4 regions of the Streptomyces sp. NPDC048650 genome follow, and region 3 is predicted to be linked to each of the others. Evidence: riboswitches for the same ligand, from Rfam matches in the RefSeq annotation. Region 3 holds a riboswitch; each other region holds the start of a gene.
The links. Region 3 has a riboswitch for cyclic di-AMP ahead of ACGFML_RS12590 (C40 family peptidase). Riboswitches for the same ligand answer to the same signal wherever they lie in the genome.
Positions count from the first base shown of each region.

Region 1: linked by a shared signal. The riboswitch ahead of ACGFML_RS27225 (M23 family metallopeptidase) and the one ahead of ACGFML_RS12590 (C40 family peptidase) in region 3 are both predicted to bind cyclic di-AMP.
Region 2: linked by a shared signal. The riboswitch ahead of ACGFML_RS01390 (NlpC/P60 family protein) and the one ahead of ACGFML_RS12590 (C40 family peptidase) in region 3 are both predicted to bind cyclic di-AMP.
Region 4: linked by a shared signal. The riboswitch ahead of ACGFML_RS33005 (transglycosylase family protein) and the one ahead of ACGFML_RS12590 (C40 family peptidase) in region 3 are both predicted to bind cyclic di-AMP.

Region 1 is NZ_JBICVM010000010.1:270,059-273,245, forward strand. It holds gene ACGFML_RS27220 (DUF2332 family protein) at 1-633, opposite strand, end outside; cyclic di-AMP (ydaO/yuaA leader) riboswitch at 1,083-1,215, shown strand; gene ACGFML_RS27225 (M23 family metallopeptidase) at 1,228-2,457, shown strand; gene ACGFML_RS27230 (aldo/keto reductase) at 2,545-3,187, shown strand, end outside.
Region 2 is NZ_JBICVM010000001.1:284,381-287,567, reverse strand. It holds gene pcrA (DNA helicase PcrA) at 1-1,476, opposite strand, end outside; cyclic di-AMP (ydaO/yuaA leader) riboswitch at 1,685-1,869, shown strand; gene ACGFML_RS01390 (NlpC/P60 family protein) at 1,877-3,028, shown strand; gene ACGFML_RS01385 (hypothetical protein) at 3,152-3,187, opposite strand, start outside.
Region 3 is NZ_JBICVM010000004.1:36,040-39,226, reverse strand. It holds gene ACGFML_RS12600 (LysR family transcriptional regulator) at 1-523, opposite strand, end outside; gene ACGFML_RS12595 (LysE family translocator) at 694-1,368, shown strand; gene ACGFML_RS12590 (C40 family peptidase) at 1,524-1,997, opposite strand; cyclic di-AMP (ydaO/yuaA leader) riboswitch at 2,001-2,192, opposite strand; gene ACGFML_RS12585 (hypothetical protein) at 2,502-2,810, opposite strand; gene ACGFML_RS12580 (ATP-dependent Clp protease proteolytic subunit) at 2,817-3,187, opposite strand, start outside.
Region 4 is NZ_JBICVM010000017.1:18,288-21,474, reverse strand. It holds gene eno (phosphopyruvate hydratase) at 1-462, opposite strand, end outside; gene ACGFML_RS33005 (transglycosylase family protein) at 772-1,413, opposite strand; cyclic di-AMP (ydaO/yuaA leader) riboswitch at 1,420-1,631, opposite strand; gene ACGFML_RS33000 (transglycosylase family protein) at 1,843-2,844, opposite strand; gene ACGFML_RS32995 (cytochrome P450) at 3,038-3,187, opposite strand, start outside.

The DNA of each region.
Region 1 (3,187 bases), on a different contig from region 3:
CCAGACGACGGCGGGGAGACGGGTGGGGGCGTCCGGGACCGGGCCCGGGCCTTCGGCACTCGTACGGCACACGAACGTCACCGGGCTCTCAGGGGCCCCGCACACGGCGGCGGACTCCCCGCCGGCGATCGCATGCCCCGCGGGTCCCTGGTGCCCGCCGTGCGCCTCGTAGCGGTAGCGGTAGCGGTCGGGATACAGGCACAGTCCCGCCGACGTCCCGACCTCCAGCAGCGCGAGCGGCTGCGGCAGGCGGGCGAGCAGCGGCAGCAGCGGGGCGCAGTGGGCGGGTTCGTCGGCCCGGCCGGTGTGCCGCAGGACGAGCGCCCGGACTTCGTCCCAGTGCCGGACGGTCCACTCGCGCCAGCGCCCGTACGCCACCTCGTCGCGCGGTCCCTGTTCGGCGTGCGGGCCGTCGAGGTGACGGACGGCGGCCAGGAGGAGCTCCGGCCGCTGTTTGTTCCCGGCCGGCAGCGAACCCGACAACAGATCGCAGAATTCCGGGTCGTGGCTGATCCGGGCGGTCAACTCGGCATGGGCGTCCGACCGTCCCCGCGCCCGCTGCCAGGAGAACTCCCGGTACCGATCCGCAACCGTCTGCGCGCTGTTCACGACGTTGACCACGTTGACGACCATGATCCGACGTTACTGCTCTCACCCTCCGTAATCATCGGGCACCCCTCCGCATAACAACTGACGCACAATCACGGCCGGATCGTTTGGGGGTGGTGGGGCAACTCGCCCGGTTTGGGTCGCCGGTGGGTGCATAAGTCCACGCCGAAGCTTGTGTGTGGAGCGCAAGGATTCCCCGGAACGCTTGGAAAATGGATGCGATCTCTATTACTGTCCGATAACGGAGCGCGGTCGTCCCAGCCGTCGCAAGAGACGGCACCGCGCGCCGCCGCCGAATCCCGCAAGCGCACGCCATGCACGTCAGGCATGTCTCCACGGCACGCACCAGTCCCGTACGAACCGAGCACTTCCGCCCGGAACGGCACCAGCAGGCACCGCATGGCGCCGCAGGGCACCGATCCACGGACCGCTCGATCCGCGCGATCGGTGCCACCGCACGACCTGCACGACCCGTATGAACTGCACCGAGGGAACCGGGGAACCACCACCTTGGGGTGAATCGGACGCCTCCCGCCAGAGGCGCCCGTAGGAGACCTTCCTGCTCCGAACCCGTCAGCTAACCCGGTAGGCGCGAAGGAAGGAAAGGAGTGCGCCTCCGTGGCGTCCAACAGTCCTGCCCCCGATGCTTCGTCCGCCGGCCCTGATGACAGGGGCCCGTTCGACGACAGAGGTCCGTTCGACGACAGAGGTCCGTTCGACGGCGGACATCTGGTGGAAGGCGGCGGTCCTTTCGAGGGCGGAAGTCCTTTCGACGGATCTGCCGTCGTCTATCAAGGCGGTGTGCGCGACCGCGAACGGGACGGCGCGCGGGGCGGCGACGGCCCGTGGGAGGAATGGAACCCCACCGAGGAGTCCGTCCGGTCCGTCCGCGGCAGGCACCGGGTGGCCAAGCAGCGTGGCGGCGGACTCGCCCGCAGCAGCACGGTCCTGGGAGTCGGCGTCATCGCGGCGGTCGGCGCGGGCGGCATGGCCACGGCCGAGGGCCGGCCGCCGGTCCCCATCTCGATGCCCGACCTCGGCGGTATGACCGACGACATCGCCGACAAGCTGCCGGACACCCAGTCCCTCCCCGGAGTGGGCGGACTCATATCCGACTCCGACACGGAGTCCGGGGCCGACTCCGACTCGGGTGCCGGCTCCCGCCCGCTCTCCCAGGCGGGCCTCACCCAGGACGAGGCCACCCAGGGCGGCGATGCCGGCGAGGCGCTGCGCCACCGCATCCTCCAGCAGGCCGACGCACAGCAGGGCGCCGCCGAGCAGGAGGCGCGCGACACCGCCGAATCGGCCGCCGTCACGCAGGCAGCCAAGGACGCCACAGCACACCGGGACGCGGCCGAAAAGGCCGAGAAGGCGGCGAAGGTGGAGGCCGAGCGGCAGGCGAAAGAGGCGGCCCGTAAGAAGGCGGAGGCCGAGCGCCTCGCGGAACTCGCCCGGAGCTTCCTCGCCCCGGTGACCTCATACACCCTCACCGCCGGCTTCGGCCAGGCAGGCGACCGCTGGGCCGCGGACCACACCGGTCAGGACTTCGCCACACCGACCGGCACCCCCATCAAGGCGATTCACTCCGGCACCATCACCCAGGCGGGCTGGGCCGGTTCGTACGGCTACCGCATCGTTCTCGCCCTCGACGACGGCACCGAGCTCTGGTTCTGCCATCTGTCGTCCATGGTGAAGACCTCCGGCAAGGTCGGCACCGGAGACGTCATCGGCCGCGTGGGCGCCACCGGCAACGTCACCGGTCCCCACCTCCATCTGGAGGTCCGCCCCGGTGGCGGTGACCCCATCGACCCGATGCCGTGGCTGCGCGATCACGGCATCAAGGTCTGACGGCGGGCACGGAGAAATCTGACGGCGGGCACGGAGAAAAGGGGTGGGGCGGGAATAACTCCCCACCCCTCAACGCTGCAACCACGCATGATCGCGACACGTACACCTCTCGGCTCGCTCTCCGTCTCGCCCCTCTCTCTCGGGGGCAACGTCTTCGGCTGGACGGCCGACGAGGCCGAGTCCTTCGCCGTACTCGACGCCTATGTCGCCGGCGGCGGCAACTTCATCGACACCGCCGACGCCTATTCGGCCTGGGTCCCCGGCAACAGCGGCGGCGAGTCGGAGACCGTCATCGGCAACTGGCTGGCCTCCCGCGGCAATCGCTCCGACGTCGTCATCGCCACCAAGGTCGGTGCCCACCCCGACCTCAAGGGACTGTCCGCCGGCACCATCAAGTCCGCGGTCGACGCGTCCCTCGCCCGCCTGCGCACCGACTACATCGACCTCTACTACACGCACTACGACGACGAGTCGGTCGAGGTCGCCGAAATCCTCACCGCGCTCGACGACCTCGTCCGGGCCGGCAAGGTCCGCGAGATCGCCGCCTCCAACATCTCGGCGAAGCGCCTGGAGGAGTCCCTGACCTTCTCCGCCCGTGAGGGCCTGGCCCGTTACGTCGCCCTCCAGCCCCACTACAACCTGGTCTCCCGCGACACCTACGAGGGTGACCTCGCCGACGTGGCCGCCCGCCACGGCGTCGCCGCGGTTCCGTACTACGGCCTCGCCCGCG
Region 2 (3,187 bases), on a different contig from region 3:
GGCGCGGTCACCGATGCCGCGCTTGGGGACGTTGAGGATGCGGCGCAGCGGGACGGTGTCCTCGGGGTTGGCGAGGACCCGCAGGTAGGCGAGGACGTCGCGGACCTCCTTGCGCTCGTAGAAGCGCACGCCGCCGACGACCTTGTACGGGAGCCCGACCCGGATGAAGATCTCTTCGAAGACACGGGACTGGGCGTTGGTGCGGTAGAAGACGGCGACGTCGCCGGCCTTGGCGTCGCCCGCGTCCGTCAGCCGGTCGATCTCGTCGGCGACGAACTGCGCCTCGTCGTGCTCGGTGTCCGCGACATAGCCGGTGATCCGGGGGCCGGCGCCGGCGTCCGTCCAGAGGTTCTTGGGGCGGCGGTTCTCGTTGCGCTCGATGACGGCGTTGGCGGCGGAGAGGATCGTCTGGCTGGAGCGGTAGTTCTGCTCCAGGAGGATCGTGGTCGCGTCCGGGTAGTCCTCCTCGAACTGGAGGATGTTGCGGATCGTGGCGCCGCGGAAGGCGTAGATCGACTGGTCGGCGTCGCCGACGACGCACAGCTCGGCGGCGGGCATCTCGGCCGTGCCGGGGCCGACCAGTTCGCGCACGAGGGTGTACTGGGCGTGGTTGGTGTCCTGGTACTCGTCGACGAGGACGTGCCGGAAGCGGCGGCGGTAGTGCTCGGCGACGTCCGGGAACGCCTGGAGGAGGTTGACGGTCGTCATGATGATGTCGTCGAAGTCCAGGGCGTTGGCCTCGCGCAGCCGCGACTGGTACATCGCATACGCCTCGGCCAGCGTCTTCTCGAAACCGTCGGCGGCCGTCCCGGCGAAGGTCTCCTCGTCGATGAGCTCGTTCTTGAGGTTGGAGATCTTGGCGCTGAAGGACTTGGGCGGGAAGCGCTTGGGGTCCAGATCCAGATCGCGGCAGACCAGGGCCATCAGGCGCTTGGAGTCGGCGGCGTCGTAGATCGAGAAGGAGGAGGTGAAGCCGAGCTTCTTGGACTCGCGGCGCAGGATGCGTACGCAGGCGCTGTGGAAGGTGGAGACCCACATGGCGTTGGCGCGCGGGCCGACCAGCTCCTCGACGCGCTCCTTCATCTCGCCGGCGGCCTTGTTGGTGAAGGTGATCGCGAGTATCTGGCCGGGGTGGACGTGCCGCTCGGCCAGCAGGTGGGCGATGCGGTGGGTGAGCACCCGGGTCTTGCCGGAGCCGGCGCCGGCGACGATCAGCAGCGGGCCGCCGGTGTGCACCACGGCGGCCCGCTGCTCGTCGTTGAGCCCCTCCAGGAGCGCCGCCGGGTCGATGGCCGGGCGGGCGGCGCCGTCGCGGTAGTACGCCTCGCGCGGCGCGGGCGCGTCGAACTTCCCGTCGAAGAGATCGGCGGGGATCTCCTCCGGGGCCGGGCCGTGGTCGTCCTCGGGCGGCGGCGGGGGCTCTTCGCCCTTGGGGCCGAGGTCCGCCAGGAAGCTGTCGTCAAAGAGGCTGCTCATCGCCCACCGAGTCTAGGCCGCCGCACTGACAGCCCGCCCCCACCTCACCCGATCCGATGCCGGACGACCGGCCCGGCAACTGTGAGATCGCTTTCAGGTCACGAAAAGGTTTCGGGCAAATCGAACATCAGCCTTCACAGGAGCCACACGAGTTGGCTACCGTGCCTGCTCGGGCAGCTCGCCTCCCCGTGGACGACAGTGTCCGCACGGGCTGCCCACGCCGAGTCCGGCCCTGCCCTCAGGCACCCGGAGCCGGGGACCCACCAGCACCACCGGGGTGAATCGACCGGTGCGGCCGCCAGCGGCGGACGCACCGACCGTAGGGCAAGCCTTCCGTCAGCGACACCGCCCGAACCCGACAGCTAACCCGGTAGGCGGTCCACGGAAGGAGTCGCCGGCCTTGGCGTCGCATCGCAAGCCGCGCACCCGCGTCCTCACCTCGTCCGGAAGCCGTACGGCGGCCGGGCTCACCACCGCAGCCCTGGCATCGGTCACCCTGCTCTCGCAGTCCGCCGACGCCGCCCCCAGGGCGCCCAGGCCCAGCATCGAAGAGGTCAAGCAGAAGGTCGACGGGCTCTACCGTCAGGCCGAGGTGGCCACCCAGAAGTACAACGCCGCCAAGGAGGGCGCGGACCGCCAGCGTGCCACCGTCAACGGCCTGCTGGACGCCGCCGCCCACCGCGCGGAGAAGATGAACGAGTCCCGGCGCGAGCTGGGCACGTTCGCCTCCGCGCAGTACCGCACCGGCGGCATGAACCCGACGGCGCAGCTGATGCTCGCCCGGGACCCGCAGGACTTCTTCGACCGTACGCACCTGATGGAGCGGCTGACCGGTCGGCAGAAGCAGGCGGTCACCGACTACCAGGACCAACAGGCGGCCGCCGCCCGGCAACGGGCGAAGGCCGCGGAGAGCCTGGACCGGCTCCAGACCTCGCAGGAATCGCTCAAGGAGTCCAAGCGCTCCGTCCAGAACAAGCTGGCCGAGACCCGGCAGCTGCTCTCCCGGCTGACCGCGCAGGAGAAGGAGCGGCTGGCGGCGCTGGAGCGCAAGAAGGAGGCGGCGGCCAAGCGCCGGGCCGAGGAGCTGGCGCGGCAGCAGGCCGAGAAGGAGCGGCAGCAGCACGACGACGACGGCGGCTCGACGGGCGGGCAGACCGGTGGTGGGAAGACCGGTGGCGGGACGGCCGACGACGGCTCGTACGCGACCAAGGCCGACAAGGCGCTTGCCTTCGCCCGCTCGCAGATGGGCAAGCCGTACGTCTGGGGCGCCACCGGCCCGAACTCCTACGACTGCTCGGGACTGACCCGGGCCGCGTGGAAGGCGGCCGGGGTCGATCTGCCGCGCACCACCTGGGATCAGGTCAAGGTCGGCCAGCGGGTGGCGACCGGCGATCTCAAGCCCGGTGACCTGGTGTTCTTCTACGACGACATCAGCCACGTCGGGATGTACATAGGCGACGGCAAGATGATCCACGCACCGCACCCGGGCGCCAACGTCCGGGAGGAGTCGATCTACTACATGCCGATCTACGGGAGCGTCCGCCCGGCGTGACCCGCCCCGGCGTGACCCGCTCCCCCTGAAGGCCACCCCCCACGGCCACCCCCCACACGCCACCGCGCGGTCGTCCCCTCAGGGACGGCCGCGCGGTGAGTCGTCTTTTGCGGGCGCCGGGCCTCAGGTCCAGAGCACCGCGATGAAGATGTTGGCCAC
Region 3 (3,187 bases):
CCAGTACCAGTTCCTCGGCCAGCAGCGGCTCCAACCGCACCCCGTCCGGCACCGGCACCGCCTCGCCCGGCGTGTACTCGTGCGTCAGCGCCAGATCCACCTCGCCGAGCGCCACCGCCGTCATCTCCTGCGGAGGGACGAACTCCGTCACGCTCAGCTCCACGTCCGGGTGGGCCCGCCGGAACGCGCTGAGCGCGGGCGGCAGCAGATGCGTACCGGCCGTCTCGAACGTGCCCACCCGCAGCCGGCCGCCCGACAGCCCCGTCAGCTGGGCCAGCTCGTGCCGCGCCAGATCCAGCTCGTCCAGCACCCGCCGTGCCCGTACGAGCAGCAGCTCACCGGCCGCCGTCAGCCGGGCGCCACGGTGATGGCGCACCAGCAGCGCCGCGCCCGCCTCCCGCTCCAGCTTGGCGAGCTGTTGGGAGAGCGCGGGCGCGGTGTAGCCGAGCCGCTCGGCGGCCCGGGTGATCGAACCGGCCTCCGCCACCGCCACCAGGGCGGCCAGCCGGGTGGGGTCGTACACCAGCACCTCCGTAGTCCTGGGCGCCGCCGGGCGGTGGGAGCCGCCTTACCGCTCCCGGCCGTCGGGCGCCTGCCTCGATCGTCCCACCAGCCCAGCCTTAAGAATCTCTTCAGGCAGACCGAGAAGATTCCTCATACCTATTAAAGGCTCCGGTCGGCGATGCTGCTCTCATGGACGGACAGCTGATGGCCTTCACCGGAGTGGCCGCGGGCATGGTGACCATGCCGGGCGCGGATTTCGCGATCGTGGTGCGCAACGCACTCGCTACCCGCCGAGCGGGGGTGGCCACCGCCTTCGGGGTCGCGGGTGGGCTGCTGGTGCACACCGCGCTGGCGGCGGCCGGGCTCGCGGCGGTTCTGGTCGCCGTGCCGGCGCTGCTGGAGACCATCCAACTCCTGGGCGGCGCCTATCTGCTGTCCCTGGGCATCCGCGCGCTGGTCGCCCTCGCCCGCCGCCCGGCCGCTGTCGCACCGTCGTCGGACGGCACCCCGGACGATGCCCCGGACGGCGCCGCGGGCCCGTACCCGACGGCCGGCCCCGGCACCGGAAAGTGCCTGCGCCAGGGCTTTCTCACCAACGTGCTCAACCCCAAGGCACCCGTGCTCTTCCTCAGCCTGCTCCCGCAGTTCGTCCCCGCGGGCGAACCGGCGCTGCCGCGCACCTTGCTGCTCGCGGCCGTCGTGGTCGGCCTGGCGGCGGTGTGGTTCCCCGCCGTCGCCCTGCTCGTCGACCGGCTCGGCGGGCTGCTGCGCCGCCCTCGGGCGGCGCGCGCCCTGGAGGCGACGACCGGAACGCTGCTGACCGCGCTCGGCGGCGCCCTGCTCGCCGGGCTGGTGCTCGGCTGAGGCCCGCGCAAGCCGCCTTCGCCGCCGCTCGGGTACGTGGTCCGCGCCCCCGCACGGGCCGCGGGGGCCGGGCAGCGTCCGGTGAGGACCACCGGTCCCTCGACCCATGAGGCCACGCCGCCCGGCACCTGGCCGGCGATCATGATCTCCGCAGGTCAGCCCACCCGGCCGTACCAGACCGCGGCGCTCCAGATCCGCTCCAGCCGCACCACCGCGCCCTGCTTGGGCGCGTGCCAGATCCGGCCTCGGCCCGCGTAGATACCGACGTGGTAGACGCCGCGGCCGCCGTGGAAGAAGACCAAGTCACCGGTTCTGCGCGCCGCGCGGGAGATGTGGCTGGTGTCGTTGTACTGCGCGGCCGCGGTCCGTGGCAGTGCCTTGCCCGCATGCTTGAACGAGTAGAGCGTCAGCCCCGAACAGTCGAAGCGGTGGGGGCCCTGTGCCCCCCATTGGTAGGGGGAGCCCCGCTTGGAGGCCGCGATCCGCAGTGCTTTCGCGGATACCGCGGCCGCCTCGGCCTCCGGGGCCGCTCCTGGGGCGACGGTCGTGGCCCCGATGGTGGCCATCGTGAGGGCGGAGACGGTGCCGGCGCGTGCCAGCAGATTCGGCAGATGCCTGCGCATGCTCATGCGCAACCCTTCGTCAGCCGCCTGCGAAGGAAGACCTGTCGGGTTCGGGCAGGCGAAGATGCCCGGCCGTGCGTACGGCTTCACCCCAAGGAGCCCGTCGGCCGCGAGGGCGGCCGGGGCCCCGTCGTGCTCGGGTCCTCCGCTCCTGCCGATCCAACCGCGTCGACCTGACATCCGGCACGGCGGCAGGATTAGGCGCCCGTCCGGACCGCCCCGTCGAGGTGGCGGGGTCTTGTCGTGGAGGGATCCTTACGCCGCTGGCGCCCGAAATCTCGTAAGAAGTGCCGTGCGTGACATTAGTCACATTTGCTCCAAATGGTGACCAATGTCGGATTCTGTGGACGGGGTGAGGTGGCAGCCGAGGCCGGGACCAGGGCCGACGGCATCGGTTCCACCTGGCGTGGAGCCGATTTCTGCAAGTTGTCGCCCGCCTCTACCAGGTCCCCGGGCTACGCCGTACGGGCTCCTCGGGTGAGGGCGTGTCGTGTCACGGCGCGTGTCGCGTCACGGCCCGGAGGGCGGTGGCACCGCGACGAGCCCGGCCCGACGCTCGCCGTCCAGGACGCGCAGCGCCTTGGCGAGCGTCGCGGAGTGCAGTTCGCTCTCGCCGCGGCCGTGCATCAGGGCGAGCGCGTCGCGCAGTTCGGCGGCCTTGCCGACCAGGGCCTGGGCGGCGCGCAGGCCGCGATAGGTGTCACCGCTGCGGGCCGGATTGATCCGGCCCAGCAGGTCCAGGGCCTCCAGATACCGGTCGATCACCTCACCCTCGGCCCGGGTCAGTGCGGGCAGCGGCGGCAGCTCCGGTGGCAGCACCCGCGCTCACCGCGTGCCGAGCTGAGCGGACGACGGCTTGCGGCTGCGGGTGACGCCGTCGATCAGGCCGTACTCCTGGGCGGCGCGGGCGTCGAAGATCTTGTCGCGTTCGATGTCCGCGGCGATCTGCTCGCGCGGCCGGCCGGTGTGCCGCGCCAGCAGCTCCTCCAGCTTGTCGCGGGTGCGCAGCAGCTCCGTCGCCTGGATGTGCAGATCGGTGGCCTGGCCCTGGACCGGCTCCGCCAGCGACGGCTGGTGGATCAGCACCCGGGCGCCGGGCAGCGCGAGCCGCTTGCCGGGTGCGCCGGCCGCCAGCAGTACCGCGGCCGCTGAGGCGGCCTGCCCCAGGCACACCGTCTCGATGTCGCAGGACACGT
Region 4 (3,187 bases), on a different contig from region 3:
CGAGCCGCCGTTCAGGATGTTCATCATCGGGACGGGCAGGACGTGCGCGTTCGGGCCACCGAGGTAGCGGAACAGCGGGAGGTCACTGGCCTCGGACGCGGCGTGCGCGACGGCGAGGGAGACGCCGAGGATGGCGTTGGCGCCGAGCGAGCCCTTGTTGTCGGTGGCGTCCAGGTCGAACATGGCCTGGTCGATCAGCCGCTGCTCGGTCGCGTCGTAGCCGACGAGCTCCGGGCCGATCTGCTCGATGACGGCCAGGACGGCCTTCTCCACGCCCTTGCCCAGGTAGCGGTTCGGGTCACCGTCACGGAGCTCGATGGCCTCGAAGGCGCCGGTCGAGGCACCGGACGGCACGGCGGCACGGCCGGTGCTGCCGTCGTCGAGGCCGACCTCGACCTCGACCGTGGGATTACCTCGCGAGTCGAGAATTTCGCGGGCTACGACGACGTCGATGGACGGCACGTTGTCTCCTTCGTGGGTGTCTGGAGTTCTGCAGCACGAGCCTAACGGCCCCGGGCAGGTCCGCTTGCCGTTGGCCCGCCTCGTGGGACGAAAAGAGGCCCAGATGCCCAGCTCTTGGGGCGTTTACGCACATTGTTCGCGGAACGGAGGAAACTGTCGGACTGTGCTGGTGGGTGGGGTTTCGGTGGCCCGGAACACCGAGAAGCCCCGCCGCGACGCGCTGGGGGGAGTGGCGCGCCGGGCGGGGCTGTCTCAGGAGGTACGGGTCCCGTCGCACGGGCCCGTGGGAGTCCCGGTGAGGGGGACGACTCAGACGCTGAGCTGCTGACCGGGGAGGATCAGGTTCGGGTTGCCGCCGATGGCGGTCTTGTTGTTCGCGTAGACCGTCTTCCAGGTGGTGCCGTGCGCCTTGGCGATCTTGGCGAGGGTGTCACCGGACTTGACGGTGTAGTTGCCGTGGCCCTGCGGCTTCTGCGGGGCCGGCTGGGCCTTCTCGTGCTTCGGCGCCTGCGGGGCCGGCTTCGGCGCGGGGGCCTTCTTGACCTCGGCCTTGGAGGAGGTGTCGAGGTCGGGGGACGGGCCACCGGAGCTCAGGTTGCCGGCACCGGCACAGGACCAGGCACCCGGGCCCTGGATGGCGAGGAGCTTCTCGGCGGCGGATATCTGCTGGGCCTTGGTGGCCAGGTCGGCGCGCGAGGCGTACTGGGTGCCACCGGCGGCGGCCCAGCTGGAGTTCGAGAACTGCAGGCCGCCGTAGTAGCCGTTACCGGTGTTGATCGACCAGTTGCCGCCGGACTCGCACTGGGCGACCTTGTCCCAGGTGGCGACGGACGCGGCGGAAGCGGAGGTGGCACCCATCATCGGGACGGCGACGGCGGCACCGGCCACACCGGCGAGGGTGGCGATGCGGACGGCCTTGGACGGACGACGGTGCTTGCCCTTGTTCAGCATGTTCGTTCGTTTCCTCACCGACGCCTGCGAGGTGAGCTGTCGGGTTCGGGCTGTGAGTGGCCCGGCCGGGTGCGCTGCGCACACCCGGCTTCACCCCAAGCCGGTCGACCCGCTTCCGCGGGCGGGGCCGGCACTTACCTTGGGTCCCCCGCTCCTGCCTTCGGCGCTTGCGCGTCATGTGCCTCCGGACCACCGGCAGGATTCGGCGTGTGATCGGAGGGCCCGCTTTGGCGAGCGGTCCCGACCGTAATCAGTAATCCCCTTGGTGTTCAAACCCCACCATGTGAACCAAGTTGACCGTTTTTGATCACGGCCGGTTCGTGTTTCCGCAGGTGGATCAGGGTGCGGATCCGGGGGGCGGACCGGGACACCACACCCCGGAACGAGACGCTTGTCTCACTTTCGCCAAAAGGGGCAAACCGGCAGTAACTACCCTGCGGAGTGCCCGAGATCGAGCAGCTGACCTGGGTGGATCAGGTCGGCGTCGGCGCCGACCTCCTTCTCGTTGCGGTCGTAGAGCGCGGGCCAGCCGCCGGGCAGGTCGTGGGCCTCGGCGATGCCTGACAGCGTGTCACCGGGGCGGACGGTGTAGTCGCCGGCAGCGTCGGACGGGTCCGTGCGGGGCGCGTCGCCGCCGCGGGAGGCGTGCCGCCCCGAGGGGCGCCCCTCGCCGGCCGCGTCACCCGCGCCCTCGTCGCCCTTGCTTCCCTTGCCGTCCTCGGCGTCCTTGCCGCCCCCGTCCCCCTTGTCCGCCTCGGCGTCACCGCGGTGCTTGCCCTTGGCGTGGTCCTGGGTGGGGGCGCGGTCGGGCGCCGGGTCGGTGGAGTCGTCGGCGGAGCCGCCGTCGCCGTCCGGGCCGGCGGAGTCGGACGGGTCGGCGGAGTCGGACGGGTCGGCGGAGTCCGGTGCGTCGGGGGACGGGGTCGCGTCGCCGGACGGGGAGGGCGTCGCGTCGCCGGACGGGCCGGTGCCGGAGGGGCCGGACGGGCCTCCGGAGTCCGACGGGTCGGGCCGCGGCGTACTCGTGCTGCCCGGGTCGACCTCCGGCGCCCGGCCGTCCTCGGTCAGCCCGGCGTTCACCGCGCAGCTCGGCCAGGCGTCCGGGCCGCGGTCGGCGAGGATCGACTCGGCGACGGCTATCTGCTGGGAACGGCTGGCGAGGTCGGGACGCGAGGCGTAGGAGGAGCCGCCGTACTGGTCCCACATCTCCTGGGTCAGCTGAAGGCCGCCGTAGAAGCCGTTGCCGGAGGCCGAGCTCCACATTCCGCCGCTCTCGCACTGGGCGACCCGGTCCCAGGTCGCGGTGTCGGCGGCGTGTGCGCCGCTCGCGGCGAACAGCGGCAGCGCGAGGCCGGCGCCGGTCACTCCCGCCGTGACGAAGATGGCCGGTGCCTGTCGGGGTCGACGGTGCCGTCCGTTCCCGGAGCGCATGCGGTTGCCTTTCGAGCGGCGGTTGACGTGCTGGAGTTGTCTGCCGGACCGGTGCGGGGAATCGCATCCGTGATCGAACCGGTGTCGGTGCGTCGAAAGGTAGCCGGGGTCACGGGTAGTCACAAGTCGGTGTAGCGGAGATCACGCGTAGGTCACGCAGCTGACATTCCGTCACCATGCGGATCGCCGCTGGTCAGCCTCGCTCCGGCGTGAACTCCACGGGCAGGGACCGCAGTCCGCGCATGATGAGTCCGCCGCGCCAGCGCAAATCGTCAGGTTCCACGGCAAGCCGGATGTCCGGGAGGCGGGTCAGCAGCGTCGCGAGGGCGGTCTGACCCTCCAG